Regions from separate parts of the Vreelandella gomseomensis genome, predicted to be linked through region 1. Evidence: riboswitches for the same ligand, from Rfam matches in the RefSeq annotation. Region 1 holds a riboswitch; the other holds the start of a gene.
The links. A riboswitch is a leader RNA that binds a small molecule or an ion and turns the genes downstream of it on or off. The one in region 1 is predicted to bind thiamine pyrophosphate.
Positions count from the first base shown of each region.

Region 1 (7,547 bases):
GCGCCTGGAGGGGTTGATCGGGATTGCCGTGGCGCTTGCGATGATTGCCAGTACCGGCGGGCTGTTGCTGTCGTTTCATCTCGACATTCCCTCAGGCCCCAGCATTATTCTACTGGCCGGCAGTGGCTATCTATTGTCTGCCCTGTTCGGCCGTTATCACAGCTTGGCCGCTCGCTGGCGGCGCAAAACCGCGCCGCTCTCGGCGGAGCCAAGCGCTTGATCACCGGGTCTTGCCCGTTCACCTTGATAAGGAGCCTTCATGTCGCCGTTACCTTTCTCCCGCTGGCTGGTTGGCGCGTCTGCGCTGCTGGCCTTGCCCGCCGCCGTGGCGTCCGAGCGCGTACAAGTGGTCACCAGCTTTTCGATTCTGGCCGATATGGTTGAACAGGTCGGCGGCGAGCACGTGGCGGTGACCTCGCTGGTTGGCCCTGACGGCGACGCCCACGTGTATTCGCCCAGCCCCGGCGACGCACGCGCGCTGGCCGATGCCGACCTGGTAGTCTTTAACGGGCTGCTCTACGAGGGCTGGATGGAGCGCCTGATCGATTCCAGCGATTATCGCGGCGCGCTGGTTACCGCGACCCAGGGCATGAGGCCGCTGGCCCGGGCCGGCCAGGGTGATCACGACGAGCACGGTCATGATGACCATGGCCACGACGAACAGGGTCATGACGATCATGGTCACGATGCTGAAGCCCAGCACGCCCACGGCGATGACGACCCGCACGCCTGGCAGGACCTGGCCCGCGCTGAAACCTACGTCGAGAACATCCGCGATGGGCTGATCGAGGCCGATGGCGACAACCGCGAGGCGTATGAGGAAAACGCCGAGCGCTATCTGGCCGAGGTTCAGGCCACCGACGCCGAGATCCGTGCGCTGATCGAGGAGATTCCCCCTTCCACCAGCGTGATCACCGGCCACGATTCGTTCGGGTACTTTGCTGACGCCTACGGCGTGCGTTTTCTGTCCCCGGTAGGGCTATCCACAGAAGCCGACCCGAGCGGCGCCAGCATGGCCGACCTCATCGACGTGATCGAAGAAGAGAACGTCGAGGCGCTGTTCCACGAAAACATGACCAACCAGTCGATACTCGACCAACTGGCCGAAGAAACCGGGCTGAGCGTGGCGGGCACTCTGTATGCCGATGCCTTGAGCACCGAAGGCGAAGCAAGTACTTACTTAGGCATGATGCGTCACAATGCCAAGGTGCTGCACGACGCGCTGGCCGACCCGGATCATGAAGACCATGGTCAAGCCGACGAGCACGGTCATGATCATGACCACGGCGACCACGATCACTGATCAGCCTCGATAAATACGCGCTGATCAGGCGTTGACCGCCTTGAGCAGCCACGCCCGGAAAGCGGCCATCGCGTGGCTTTCCGGGGGCATCTGGCGAAGGGAAAGTTGCATTTTGCGACCTCGATATGGAGACTGGCAGCATTCCCTTGCCTGCAAAGAGCCAGCCCCATGCGTTTGAACGCCGATTTTTCCCACTTCGCCTGTGTCACTCCGGACGATTATCAGTGGGTTGCCTCGCCCAGCGCCGGTGTCGAGCGGATGATGCTTGATCGCATTGGTGATGAAGTGGCGCGTGCCACGAGCCTTGTGCGTTACGCGCCCAACAGCCAGTTTGATCGGCACGTCCACGGTGGCGGTGAAGAGATTCTCGTCCTGGAAGGCGTGTTCGCCGATGAGCATGGCCAGTATGCGGCCGGCAGCTATCTGCGCAACCCCATCGGTACCGGCCATACGCCGCAAATTGGCGAGGAAGGCGCGCTGATTCTGGTCAAGCTGCATCAGTTTGACCCCAACGATATCCTGCAGCTGGCCGTTCCCGCCCACCGCCTGCCCTGGCAGCCGGATCGCCGCCCCGGCATTACCTACAAAATGCTGCACACCTTCAAGCAGGAGCGGGTCAGCTTGGAACGCTGGGAACCCGGCCACGCCATCCGCTACCCGGTGCTCACCGGCGGGCTGGAACTGTTTGTGCTGGAAGGCACGCTGAGCGACGGCGAGCGCGATTATCCGGCCGGCAGCTGGTGCCGTTATCCCAGCGGCGTGGCGCTTACGCTGACCGCCGGCGCCAACGGCGTGCAGCTATACCTCAAACGCGGGCACCTGCCTCCCGCACAGGCCGAATCAGCCTAGCGCGAGAAACGGCAGTAGCGTCAGCGCGATCAACAGCACGATGGCCACGCCCACCAGCGTGACCTGGATGGGGTGGGCGGTGAAGCGTCGCCATAGCGTCGGCGCGTCACCCCGCTCGACGGCCTCCTGGTGGGCCTGCCGGGCGCGAATCTGGCGCTCGGCCTGGTAGTCGGCCAATAGCGCCCTGGCCGTTTCGAGCTGACTGAGGTCGCGGAGCCAGATGGCATCCACGCCCAGCCGAAAGAAGCCCGCCTGGGTCTCGTAGGTATCCATCCCGTGGGCGTCCAGCAGCTGGCGCACCTCCATGGCTTCCTCGTCGGTGACGTGGCGCAGGCGGAACAGCAGATGCGCCATGTTAGTCGCCTTTACCGGCCATCAAGTCGGCCTGAATCACTTCGATCCAGTAGCCGTCGGGGTCTTTGACGAACACCACGTCCTTCATCTTGCCCTGATCGGCGCGCTTGACGAAGGTGACGTCGTGCTCGTCGAACCACGCCTGGGCCGCCGCCAGATCGGGCACGCTAAAGCAGATATGGCCAAAGCCCTGAGGCTCGGCGTTGCCGTCGTGGTAGGCAAAATCCTCCTGATCTTCCGTGCCCCAGTTGTGGGTCAGTTCCAGCAGGCCCTTCTGGCTGAACGTCCAGGCGGTGCGCGCCTGGGTATCGTCGGGCACGCTGTCGCCGTCTTCCAGGTTGGCAAGAAAGTACAGCGAGAACTGCATTTCCTCGAAGTCCAGCCGCCGCATCACCTGCATGCCAAATACCTGGGAATAAAACGCCAGGGCTCGCTCGGGGTCTTTCACCCGCAGCATGGTGTGATTCAGGCGGAAACCCTGGGTCTGCGCCGGGGCCGGCTTGACGCCGGGGTGCTGCTCACCTTGCATGGGCATGCGCTATCTCCTTTGACGTTTTTAACACGGTGTACAAGGCTATACTGTAGCTGTTAAACCAATGTCGTTGATACGCGACTACCGCGCCGTCACTTCATCATGAGGGCAGTCGCCCAGAATTCCAGTCTTTAACCGCCAGGAGGCCTTATGGCCCGCGATCTCAATGTACTGGGTGAGCCGCTCACTCCGTGCTGTCATGCCCCCAAAACCGGCTTTTACCGCGATGGCTTCTGCCGCGTCGGGCCGGATGATGTAGGCGTTCACTCCGTCTGCGCCATGCTTACCGAGGAGTTTCTGGCCTTTTCGCTGGCGCAGGGTAACGACCTGGTGACGCCCCGCCCTGAATTCGGTTTTCCCGGCCTGCGGCCCGGCGACCGCTGGTGCCTGTGCGCGTCCCGTTGGCTGGAAGCCGCCGAGGTGGGGCTGGCCCCGCCGGTTATCCTTTCCGGCACCCATCAGAAAACCCTCGATATCATCGAGCTGGTCACGCTGCGCCGACATGCGCTGGATGCCGTGCATTGAGGTGACAATAGACAGGTTGGATATTTTGTGCAAACACTCTACACTTCTATTATCTTAGCTATACAAAACGTTTTCTAATGCCCACGTAAAGGCGTTCATCAGGAGCAGGTCATGACCTCGATCGATATGGCCCTTGGCGACCACATCACGCTAAAGCAACTATCCCAGGCGTTACGCAACGGCTTCTCGCCGATTGTGGAAGTGGAATCCATGGATGGCATCTACAAGGTGCGCTTTCATCATGCCAACGGCGTCTCCGACCTGTCCAATGCCGACGGGCACGTCAGCACCTTTCTCGGCACCGGCGAAATCCGCGATACCCTTGGGTCATTGGGTTTGACCCACGGCGTACTGACCTTTGCCGACCAGTGTGGCGATGAAATGATCGGCGTCGAAGGCAAAGCCATGACGCCTGATGAAATGCTCACCTACGGAACCCGCATCGCGTTTCGCTAGCCCGTTTTTCAAGGCTTTACAGACACGCCAAAGCCACGGATAGTAAGCACACGACAGGGGCGCTCGTGACCAGCGAGCTGAGAAGCACCCTTATAACCTGAACCGGCTAATACCGGCGTAGGGAGTCGTGGTGTGCGCACACCACCTCCCCGTCGGGAGGATCCCATGACGCAACCTTCTCTTGGCAGCTGTCTGTCATCCCTGCGTGAGTCCACCCCGCTGATTCACTGCATCACCAATTACGTGGCAATGAACAGCACGGCCAACGTGCTGCTGGCCGCCGAGGCATCCCCCGCCATGCTGCACGCCACCCAGGAAGTGGCGGAATTTACCCAGCTGGCCGATGCGCTCTCCGTCAATATCGGAACGCTTTCCCCGCCTTGGGTCGAGGCCATGCAGCTCGCTACCCACACTGCTGATACCCACGCCACCCCTTGGGTGCTTGATCCAGTGGCCGTTGGCGCCACCCGCTATCGGCAAACGGTCTGCGCCGACTTGCTGGCTCACCGGCCAAGCGTGATTCGCGGCAACGCCTCGGAAATACTCGCGCTCAATGGACTGGCCCACCAGGGGCGGGGCGTGGATGCGACCGCCGCCACCGAGGATGCCCTGGCAGCCGCCATGGCGCTGGCCGAACAGCATCGCTGCGTGGTGGCCATGACCGGGGAGCGGGATCTGGTTACCGATGGCCACCAGTATTACACGATCAACGGCGGCCACCCGCTGATGCCGCGCGTGACCACCCTGGGCTGCGCGCTGAGCGCGCTGGTGGCGGCGTTTGTCGCGGCCACGCCGGGCAAGCCACTCCTGGCCACCAGCGCCGCAGTGGCGTCTTTCGCCCTGGCCGGTCAGCGTGCCGGCGCGACGGCCGCCGGGCCGGGCAGTTTTTACGTGGCCTTTCTGGACGCTGTTTATCAACTGACCCCCGATGACCTAAGCCACTTTGCCCAGCACGAGGTGACGCATGCCGCTTGATCTATCCCTTTACCTGGTGACCGATGCGGCACTGTGCCAACACTACGGCCTTGAAAACACCGTCAGCGAGGCCGTGCGGGGCGGGGTCAGCATCGTCCAGCTGCGCGACAAACAGGCAAGCAATGCGCAGATGATCGATCAGGCTAGGCGCCTGAAAGCCCTGCTGGCGGGTAGCGGCGTGCCGCTGATCATCAATGACCGTCTCGAGGTGGCGCTGGCCAGCCAGGCGGATGGGCTGCACGTTGGCCAGAGCGACACCGACGTGCGCCAGGCCCGCCAGGCGATGGGGCCGGACGCCATCCTGGGGCTGTCGATCAACGCCGTTGAACAGCTTCAGGCATTGCCCATCGACCTGCTGGATTACGTTGGCATCGGGCCGGTATTTGCCACGCCCAGCAAGCAGGATCACGCCCAGCCCATCGGCTTTGGCGGCCTGGCCTCTCTGGTCAACGCCTGCCCGCTACCCAGCGTGGCCATCGGCGGGCTTACTGCCAGCCACGCCAGCGCCGTGCAGCGCGCCGGTGCTGACGGGTTGGCCGTCATCTCGGCGATCTGCGGTCAGCCGGATCCCGAGGCGGCGGCACGCGCCTTCCAGCGCGTATAGTCATCAGGCCGTGGGGCGACGCTTCAGGGTCGTGCGCCGATCGTGGTAGGCAATCGCCAGGCCGCTGGCCATGATCAAGGCGCTGCCGACCCACACCCACAGGTCGGGCAACTCTCCCCAGAACCACCAGCCGAGCAGTACGGCCCACAGCATGGCGGTGTAATCAAACGGCGCGGCAATCGCCGCCGGAGCAAAGCGAAAGGCCAGGGTAATGAAAGCGGTGGCGGCGACGCCCAGCACGCCCGAGGCAAAGAACCCTGCCCAGTGCCAGGGCTGCGGCGTCTGCCAGACCCACGGCAAGGTCGCTGCGGTCACCACCAGGGGCACACAGGTCATGTAAAACAGCATCGCCCAGAGGTGTTCCCGGGCGCCATAACGCCGAGCGGTAATCATCATCAGGGCGTAAAACAGCGCCGCGCCTACCAGCGCCAAGGCACCCGGCTGGAACGCGTCGCCATTGGGGCGAACCACAATCAGCACGCCGACAAACCCCACCAGGGAGGCAATCAGCACGGGGGGCTCGATGCGTTCACCCAGCAGGGGTACCGACAGCAGGGTGACAAAAAGCGGCGCCACAAAGGCAATCGCGGTGGCCTCAGCAAGCGGCAGCAGCGTCAGCCCCAGCACGAAACACACCATGGTGGCGGTATAGATGAGCCCGCGCAGCAGGTGAACACCCGGTCGCCGCGTGCGCAGCTTGCGCACCCCGCCGGCAAAGTGGGCAAGCAAGGCAATCAGCGGCAGCGAGATCAGGGCACGGAAAAAAATGATCTGCAGCGGCGAATGAACCTCGCCCAGCCATTTAGACACAGCATCCCCCAGCGCCAGGAACAGGACGCCCAGACACATGCAGAGGATACCCTTCAGGGACGTCGTCACCGTGACCTCCTTTTTATTCCCTGCCAAAAAGCAAAGCACCCCGCCAAATAGCCTCTGGCGGGGTGCTGTCACACTACCGCATTACAGACTGGCGTTGACCACCATGCAATCCATTCCTCGAGAGCGTAGCTGTTCGCAGGCCTGGCGGGCCTGCGGTTCTTCCAGCGCCATCAGCCGGGCGCGAAATACCGGACGCTGGCCAGCCGATGCGTCGACGGCCACCTGGCCACCCACGTCACGGGATAAATAATCAGCGGCTTCACGGGCGTAGCGCTGGGCCTGATCCTCCTGGCTGAAGGCGCCGACCTGAATACCCCAGCCGCCAGCGGCCGCACGCGCCGCCATGACGCGCTCACGCTCGATAAAAGCCTGTAGCGGATCCTCTTGGGGCTGGCGATCCGGCTCATCGACCGCCGACGGGGCCGAGACCGACTCGGAGGGGGCTGAAGCCGGCGTGTAGGTGGCAACCACCGCAGGTTGCTCAGGCGTCGAGACCGGCGCTGCAGCCGGTGGGGCATCACGGGTGGGGGCTGGCGTGGAGGATGGCGCAAACGCCATGTACTCAGCAGAGAAACTGAGATCGGATACGAAGTTTTGCTGATCGCGCAACGCGGCCCGGACAAAGCTGCGGTTCAGCAGGCTGGTCATGTGCTTGTCCCGGGACTGCGCGGTGAACCCGCCCATGACAATGCCCATCAGCCGACGGTCACCGCGCTTGGCGGTGGTGATGACATTGAACCCCGAGGCGCGAATGAAACCGGTTTTAAGGCCATCGGCGCCGGGATAGTTGCGCACCAGGCGATTATGGCTGGTGTGCCGGGTGCCGCGGTAGGTGAATTCCTGCAGGCCAAAATAATGGTAGTAGTCGGGGAAGTCCTGCATCACGCGCACCGCCAGCGTGACCATGTCGCGTGCCGTGGTGATCTGGCGATCATCGGGCAGCCCCGAGGCGTTGCGAAAGGTGGTGTTGCGCATGCCCAACTCACGCGCCTTGGCGGTCATCAGCTGGGCAAAGCGTCGCTCGCTGCCACCCAGCGCCTCGGCCACGACCACGGCCACATCGTTGGCCG
Region 1 is NZ_JARWAI010000006.1:145,758-153,304, forward strand. It holds gene QC815_RS09560 (metal ABC transporter permease) at 1-220, shown strand, start outside; gene QC815_RS09565 (metal ABC transporter solute-binding protein, Zn/Mn family) at 260-1,303, shown strand; gene QC815_RS09570 (cupin domain-containing protein) at 1,472-2,152, shown strand; gene QC815_RS09575 (DUF6164 family protein) at 2,144-2,506, opposite strand; gene gloA (lactoylglutathione lyase) at 2,508-3,041, opposite strand; gene QC815_RS09585 (DUF2237 family protein) at 3,189-3,563, shown strand; gene QC815_RS09590 (hypothetical protein) at 3,675-4,019, shown strand; TPP riboswitch at 4,065-4,160, shown strand; gene thiM (hydroxyethylthiazole kinase) at 4,185-4,994, shown strand; gene thiE (thiamine phosphate synthase) at 4,984-5,598, shown strand; gene QC815_RS09605 (DMT family transporter) at 5,602-6,477, opposite strand; gene QC815_RS09610 (serine hydrolase) at 6,559-7,547, opposite strand, start outside.

Region 2 (7,547 bases), on a different contig from region 1:
CGGCGATCATCGGCATACAGATTGAAATCCAGCAGCCCCCGCTCACCGATCCTCGAAGCATCAACGCCCTCGCCCACCGCCACGACACGGCCCGCCACATCGGCGCCCTGAATGCGTGGGAACGTCAGCGTGGCCTCACCGCCCATGGCAAACGAGGTCACGTCGCCCTTGTTCTTGGTGGGGTAAAGCCCCTCGCGGGCCTTGCGATCGGTATTGTTTTTTGCCGTGGCGGTCACCTGCACCAGCACCTCCCCCGCCCGGGGCTTGGGCGTGGCCACGTCCTTGCGGTACTCAAGCTTCTCGACGCCGCCATGCCCGGTCAGCAGCATGGCGGCCATGGTATCGGGCGGTGTGGCATTCATCTTTGCGTCAGCCATTGTCGGCCTCCTTCCAGCGATGAAACGTCGTATGGGTTATGGCATGACCCTAACAAACTTTCGCCCTGTCTCAAGCGAACCGGGTCGGGAGCCGGTCTGGCGTCAAAACCAGTGCTTGCGCTTGAACAGCCAGATCAGCATACCGCCGATACCCAGCATCACGCCCCACACGAAGAAATAGCCGTAGCGATAGCCAAGCTCCGGCATGTACTCGAAATTCATGCCGTAAATGCCGGCAATGAACGTCAGCGGCACAAAAATCGCGGTAATTACCGTAAGCACGCGCATGGTGATATTAAGCTGGTGCGAAGAGATCGAAATATAGCCATCCACCAGGTCACCGCAGATGTCGTAATACATTTGCGTAAGGGTATACAGCCGCTCGAAGCGCTCTTCCACATCGGTAATCGCGTGCAGGGTTTCGCTCTCGTCGCGGGGCAGGTGCGCATAGTCGTAGGCGGTAAGCTCCTGGGTAATACCCCGGTGATAGCTGAATATGCGGCGCATTTTCACCAGCCGCGAGCGGTAGGCGATAATCCGGCGCATCAGCACATCATTGCCGTTTTCAAGCAGCTCGTCTTCCAGATCGCTGAGGGCGACTTCGAACTCCAGCAGGCTGTCGATGTAAAACCCCGCCGACAGGTACATGACCCGCAGCGCGACGTGTTCGGGGGAGTACGCCAGCAGCTCGCGGCCCTGCTCCTTGAGCAGCCGCTCGATACTCATCGCCGCCCCGGGGTGCAGGGTCACCAGAAAGCGCTCGCCGATAAAAAAGCATACCTGCTGGGGAATGAAGTTCAGTTGGGCATCAAACGAGGAGATGCCGCGGTAGATAATCAGCGTGTGATGGCCGAACTCTTCGATTTTCGGCGGATGACGCTCCCGATGGGCATCCTGGATCGCCATTGGATGGCAGTCGAAGTCTTCCAGCAGCCGTTGCTCGCTGGCCTGGCTTTCGCCTTGCATGTCCACCCAGATATGGCTACCGGGCGTCTCCCGCCAGACCGCGACGAGCTGCTCGTCGCCTTCCTGCACCTGGCCGTCGGGGGTGGTCAACAATGTCCGGATCATGGTCGTCCTTGACGTTTTGAATGCGATTACGCGGGTGCGTCAGCCATGCGTACCTGAGCCTTGCCAGCACGCTTGGCGTCATACATGGCGACGTCGGCACGCTTCAGCAACTCCTGGGCGGTTTCGCTGGCCTCGGGGTAATAGAGCGCCACCCCGATACTGGTGCTGATATGGGCCGTCCCCTTTTCCAGGCAAAGCGGCCGCTCGATGGTGTCGACCAACTGTCGGGCGAGTCGCTCGGCCGCCTCCGGCGCGATGTTTTCCAGCAGCACCACAAATTCGTCGCCCGCCCAGCGGGCCACATAGTCGGTTTCGCGCACGGCGTCGCTAAGGCGTTTGGCCACTTCGCGCAGCAGCTGGTCACCGGCGGCGTGGCCGTTTTGATCGTTGACCGATTTGAATCCGTCCAGGTCCATGAACAGGACGGCCAGGGCGTTTTTCAGGCGTCGCGTGCGCGCCATGGCGTCCGGCAGTCGTTCATCCAGGGCGCGCCGGTTGGGCAGTTGGGTAAGCGCATCCTCGCGAGCCTGCTGGTCGCGCAGGCGCTCCAGCTGTATGCGCTCGGTAACGTCGTGCAGAAACAGGCTGCGGCGACCCTTGCCCTCGATCTCCAGCGACTTGATGCGCATTTCCACGGGCACCTGGCTGCCGTCACGGCGGGTGGCGTAGTAGGTCATCGGCATTTGCTGATCGCCTTCGGGCACGCCTTCGGGAAAGATCAGTTGCTGAAGGGATCTGGCCAGGGCTTCCTTGCGCGTCCAGCCGAACATGGTCTGCGCCGCGCGATTCCAGTCCAGCACCTTGTCGTTATCATTGATGCTGATATAGGCGTCGTAGGCCGACTCGATCACCAGATTCAGCTCGCGCGTACGCCGCTCAATCTGGTTTTCGAGATCAAGATGCAACGCCTCGAGGGATGCCTGCGAGTCTTCGCGACGCTGCTTTTCAAACTGAAAACGTTCGCGCAGGTGAATTTCATCGGTCACGATCGCCGCCAGGTCCTTTAGCGCGGCGAGCTCGGCATCCGTGACACGACGCGGCCGGGAATCCACGGCACACAGCGACCCCAGAGCCAGCCCCTGGGAGGTGCGCAGCGGAATGCCCACATAAAAACGCACGCCCTGATCGGCGGTCACCAGGGGGTTATGCGCAAACCGGGGATCCTGCTGCGCATCTTCCACGATCAGCGGCACCTCGTCGGCAATGGTGTAGGCGCAGAATGCCACGTCGCGGGAGGTTTCCTGGGCCTCTACGCCAACGCGGGACTTGAACCACTGGCGCTTGGCGTCGACCAGGGTCACCGTTGACGTGGGCACATCCAGCAGTTGGGTGACCAGACGCGTGACCCGGTCGAACGCAGGTTCCTCCGGTGTGTCCAGCAACGCCAGCTCGTACAGCGCTGCCAGACGTGCCTCTTCGTCGGGCAAGATTGGGTAGTTCATTGGCGTGTCACCCATGATAGTAGGCGGTAACCTACCAGCATAACGCGAACGACGCCGCTTTGCTCAATGGGCGCGTAAACGCCCGGCCATTGCCAGCCCGACGCTGACCAGGGTAGAAGCGCATAGCGCGCCCAGGAAGGGCCCGAGCGTGGGGATTCCGTTGGGAAAGGTGGCCGCCATGAGGCCGGCGGACAGGCTCCCGTTTGCCACCCAGCCCGGCAGCACGGCGCCCAGCAGCCCCGCCAGGCCGCCGGCAATCGCCGCTGCGGCACTCATGCGCCGCCACAACCCCAACAGCACCGGTACGACGATTGCTGCACACAGCAGGTCGGCGACCAGAAACAGCCGCAGCACCGAGAGCCCCTGCAGCGCGATCACCACCACCGGCACCATCAACGCCACGGTCAGCCAGCGCGCCGTGGTCAGCGATCGACCTTGCTGTTCATGCTGGGAGACCATCAGCGAGGCGATCGCGTTTTGCAGCGTATCGACGCTCGATGCCACCAGCGTGACGGCCAGCACTAGCGCCAGAAGCCCCACCCAGGCAGGCGCCGTGCCCAACAGCGCAAAAAACGGCATGGGCGGATTGCCCAGCTCGACACCGCTCATTGCCGCCAGCATCCCCAGGCCGCCAATCGCCATGACGACGGCGACGGTCATGCCACCGCCCAGCCAGGCGCCCCGGCCCAGGCTATTGGCATCTTGGGCGGCCCACACCCGTTGCCAGTACCCCTGATGGAAAAGATTGGCCGCAGTGACGGCAATCACCAGCGTCAGCGCCACCCCCAGCGCCTCCCCCACAGGGACGCTGGGCATCGATGACATCGTGGGCATGTCGGGCAGATGGGTGAACGCCACACTGCTGACGATGAGCAATAACGCCACCAGCAGCCAGGCCTGCCAGCGGTCGGTGGCAAGGCTCGCTCGCAGCCCCCCGAGCACGGTATAGGCCAGGGTACTCAAGGCAACGCCCAGCACCACCGCGGCAGGAGGCACATCGGAAAGCAGCGCGGTAATCGCGCCGATAGCGGTCAACTCGGCGGCCAAGAAACATGCCATGTAGGCCACCGACACCAGCGATACCCAACGCCGCACGCCGCTGCCGTAGCAGGCCTGGGCAAACTCGGCGATGCTGCGACCTTCAGGCAACGCGCGCCGAATAGCCGGCCCGTAGAGTCCTAGAACGATAAACGGCAGTGCCGACCCGATGGCGTAGCCGGCAAGCGCCACAGGCCCCACAAAGGCGCCGATTTCCGGCGGGGCAAACAGAATCCACGCGCCCATGCCCGAGGCAAGAAAGGAGAGCCCCAGCGTGCCCCCCGACTGGGAGTTGCGCGCGGTGATATAGTCGTCCACCGTGCCATCGACCCAGCGGGCACGTAGACCAAGCAGAATGAAACAACCAAGTGCCGCGGCGAGCACGGCAGATGTCAGGTAAGGCATGTCGCACTTCCTCCGCCGGTATCAACCGGATCAGGTTCCAGGGTAAGCATAAAACGCCCTCTCAGCCCGGTAGGGCTCCCCTGGCGACAGTGAGTGAAAGGATTTTCTTGCGGACTTATCGTCAACGATAATGGCGTCAGCGTAAAGCGCCAAGAGTGTGCCGCAGCGCGCAGGCGTTGAGCATTTCACACGCCGGGGTCTTTCAATCCTGACAGCCGCTCGCCATACTCAGCAGGTAACCCGCTAATGTCAAAGAAACCGTGCGCTACGGGAAACGGTTCTCTCAAAGGGATGACGCTGATGCACTACACCGAAGCCAAGGAACATACCCCGGGCAGGCTGCACGAGCTGTTTGCAGACCCTTACAACGCGTTTGAAAACGATACCGACGAACGCCAGCTGCATATTCGCATCACGCTATACATGCTGCTGACGCGCCCGATGAAACGTGGCCTGATGACGCTGCGCGTGATTCACGGCTGGGAAAACGGCGGCTTCGATCCCCAGGATCTCCAGCACGTCGACTACCCTCTGAGTAACGTGGCTGATTTCAAACGCGCGGTGAGCGACTTTACCCGGGCGTCAAAAGACAACCTTGCCTTGCCCGCCGATGACGACGCTCTGTTGGCCGCCCCGCTTGCCGATGCCATCGCCAATGCCGAGGCAGACGGCCAAACCCTGGATGAAGAGACACGCACGATTCCGGCGCGCTGGCCGGCCTTCGAGGGCGGCCTGGCGCTCTATACGCTGTTCAAGATGTACCACCGTCTAGTGTACGGCGAGGACGAAGCGTACCGCTGCACACAGTGCTATACGTCTCACGGGCTGCGCGAGATTCACGAGTTCCATCTTGAAGAAGGCGAGTTTGCGCTGCTGGTGCCCACCGGCAAGCACTTCATCACCGAACCGTCACTGCTGGTGCTGCACGAAAGTCAGCTGGATCCCATCGAACGGCTGCTGGAAGAAAGCCTGCCGATCTTTGCAGACGTCTAGGCGGTTACCCAAAGCCTGCCAAGCACCTCCCCTCAATCCGGCTAAGGGGAGGTGACGAGATACCATCAGCCGAGCGAAATGGTGCTGTTGATACCGCTAGAGACGTTCTCCGGCTCGAACCAGCGGGCGGTCACGGTCTTGGTTTGTGTCCAGAAGGCAATCGCCTGCTTGCCGTTCGGCCCCAGGTCACCCAGCTTCGACCCACGCGAACCGGTAAAGCTGAAGTAGGCGACCGGCACCGGGATGGGTACGTTGATGCCTATCTGGCCCACGTCGATGTCGGTTTCGAAGCGCCGCGCCACCCAGCCGGAGTTGGTAAAGATCGAGGTGCCGTTACCGTTGGGATTGGCGTTGATGAAGGCGATGGCATCGTCCAGAGTGTCCACGCTGACCACGCAGAGCACCGGACCAAAGATTTCCTCGCGATAGACTGTCATCTCTGCGGTGACGTCGGCAAACAGTGTCGGCCCCACAAAGTTGCCGTCGGGGTAACCCTCCACCGTGCAGCCACGCCCGTCGACCATCAGCTTGGCGCCTTCTTTTTCGCCCGCAGTAATCAAGCGCTCAACCCGCTCCTTGGCCTGGGGAGACACCAGCGGACCCAAGTCCGCATCGCGCTGGGTGCCAGGGCCGACGGTCATGCCCCGCGCGCCCTGGACGATGTCATCCAGCCACTCGCGCGCTTCACCGACCAGCACTACCACCGAGTTGGCCATGCAGCGCTGCCCGGCGGCGCCGAAAGCGGAGCCCAGCAGGCTGTCGATGGCCTGGCTGCGATTGGCGTCCGGCATCACCACGCAATGGTTCTTGGCGCCCATCATCGCCTGCATACGCTTGCCCGCTGCGGCAGACCGGTTGTAGAGCAGCGAGCCGACGTGGGTCGAGCCGATGAACGACAGTGCCTTGATATCCTGGTGGTCGGCGATCTGGTTGGCCACCTCAGGGCCGCCGTGCACGACGTTCAATACCCCTGCGGGAATACCCGCTTCATGGGCAAGCTCGACCAGGCGCATGGTCGAGCTTGGATCCTGCTCCGAGGGTTTCAGGACAAAGGTATTGCCGGTGGCAATGGCCAGCGGGAACATGAAACACGGCAGCATGATCGGGAAGTTGAAAGCGGTAATGCCCGCCCCGACGCCCAGCGGCTGGTGCATGGTATACACGTCGACTTCGTTGGCGGCATTATCGGCCAGCTCGCCAAGCTGCAGCGAAGTGATCGAGCAGGCATGTTCCACCACTTCCAGCCCGCGCCCCACCTCACCTTCGGCATCCGGCAGCGTCTTGCCGTGCTCCTCGGTAATCAGCGCCGCCAGCTCGGGCGTGTGCTCGCGAATCAGCGCCTGCAGCTTGAGCATGATGCGCATGCGCTTGCCCAGCGGTACCTTGCGCCATTCCTTGAAGGCCGTTTTGGCGCTGGCCACGGCGCGCTCGACTTCGTCGGCGGTACAGAACGGCACGCGGGCGACGACGTCCTGGGTGGCCGGGTTCACCACGTCGCGCCACGCCTGGCTTTGCGACGTGACGGGCTGACCATCGATATACATGGGGATTTCGCGAACGGGCATGGCTTGGCTCCTGTTGTCATTGTGTCGGGATGGGCGCTTGCCTGGATCGTGGCGGCATGCGTGGTGAACGGACGTCACAGCACGCTCGACCGCGAACCAAAGAAAGTTAACGTAAACGTCAATTAGCCATAGCACGAGTAAACAGAATCTGGGGCGCGGCGTCAATTAGCCTTTTCATGGCTGCGCGGATCTCGCTATGCTGGAGCAATCATCGCGTCTCCGCGCCAATGAACCTTAATGAAGCGCGCTGCGACTCGCCCCCAGGAGACCTTCATGCAGACGTTCAGCTGCCGCTGTGGCAACCCGCTTTTTTTTGAAAACACCCACTGCCTTGGCTGCCGGTCCGAGGTTGGCTGGTGCCCGACGTGTGCCAACATCGTGGCGCTGGAAACATTGCCCAAGGGCGGGTATCGCTGCACCCACCCTGGCTGCGCCACTGACCTGATGAAGTGTCACAACTACGCATTCGCCAATGTCTGCAACCGGATGGTGGTCATGAACGACGGGCATGCCGATACATTGTGCGACTGCTGTCGCTATAACGCGGTGATACCGGATTTGGCGATCGAGGGTAATCGCGCGCGCTGGGCAGCGCTCGAAGCCGCCAAGCGCCGGCTATTTCACACCTTGGATGTGCTGGGCCTCCCCCACGGCAC
Region 2 is NZ_JARWAI010000011.1:98,146-105,692, reverse strand. It holds gene QC815_RS14355 (alcohol dehydrogenase catalytic domain-containing protein) at 1-377, opposite strand, end outside; gene QC815_RS14350 (magnesium transporter CorA family protein) at 480-1,448, opposite strand; gene QC815_RS14345 (diguanylate cyclase domain-containing protein) at 1,475-2,890, opposite strand; gene QC815_RS14340 (sodium:solute symporter family transporter) at 2,954-4,333, opposite strand; TPP riboswitch at 4,323-4,425, opposite strand; gene QC815_RS14335 (hypothetical protein) at 4,634-5,326, shown strand; gene QC815_RS14330 (CoA-acylating methylmalonate-semialdehyde dehydrogenase) at 5,392-6,891, opposite strand; gene QC815_RS14325 (zinc-binding metallopeptidase family protein) at 7,165-7,547, shown strand, end outside.
Region 2: another riboswitch for thiamine pyrophosphate. It lies ahead of QC815_RS14340 (sodium:solute symporter family transporter); the one in region 1 lies ahead of thiM (hydroxyethylthiazole kinase).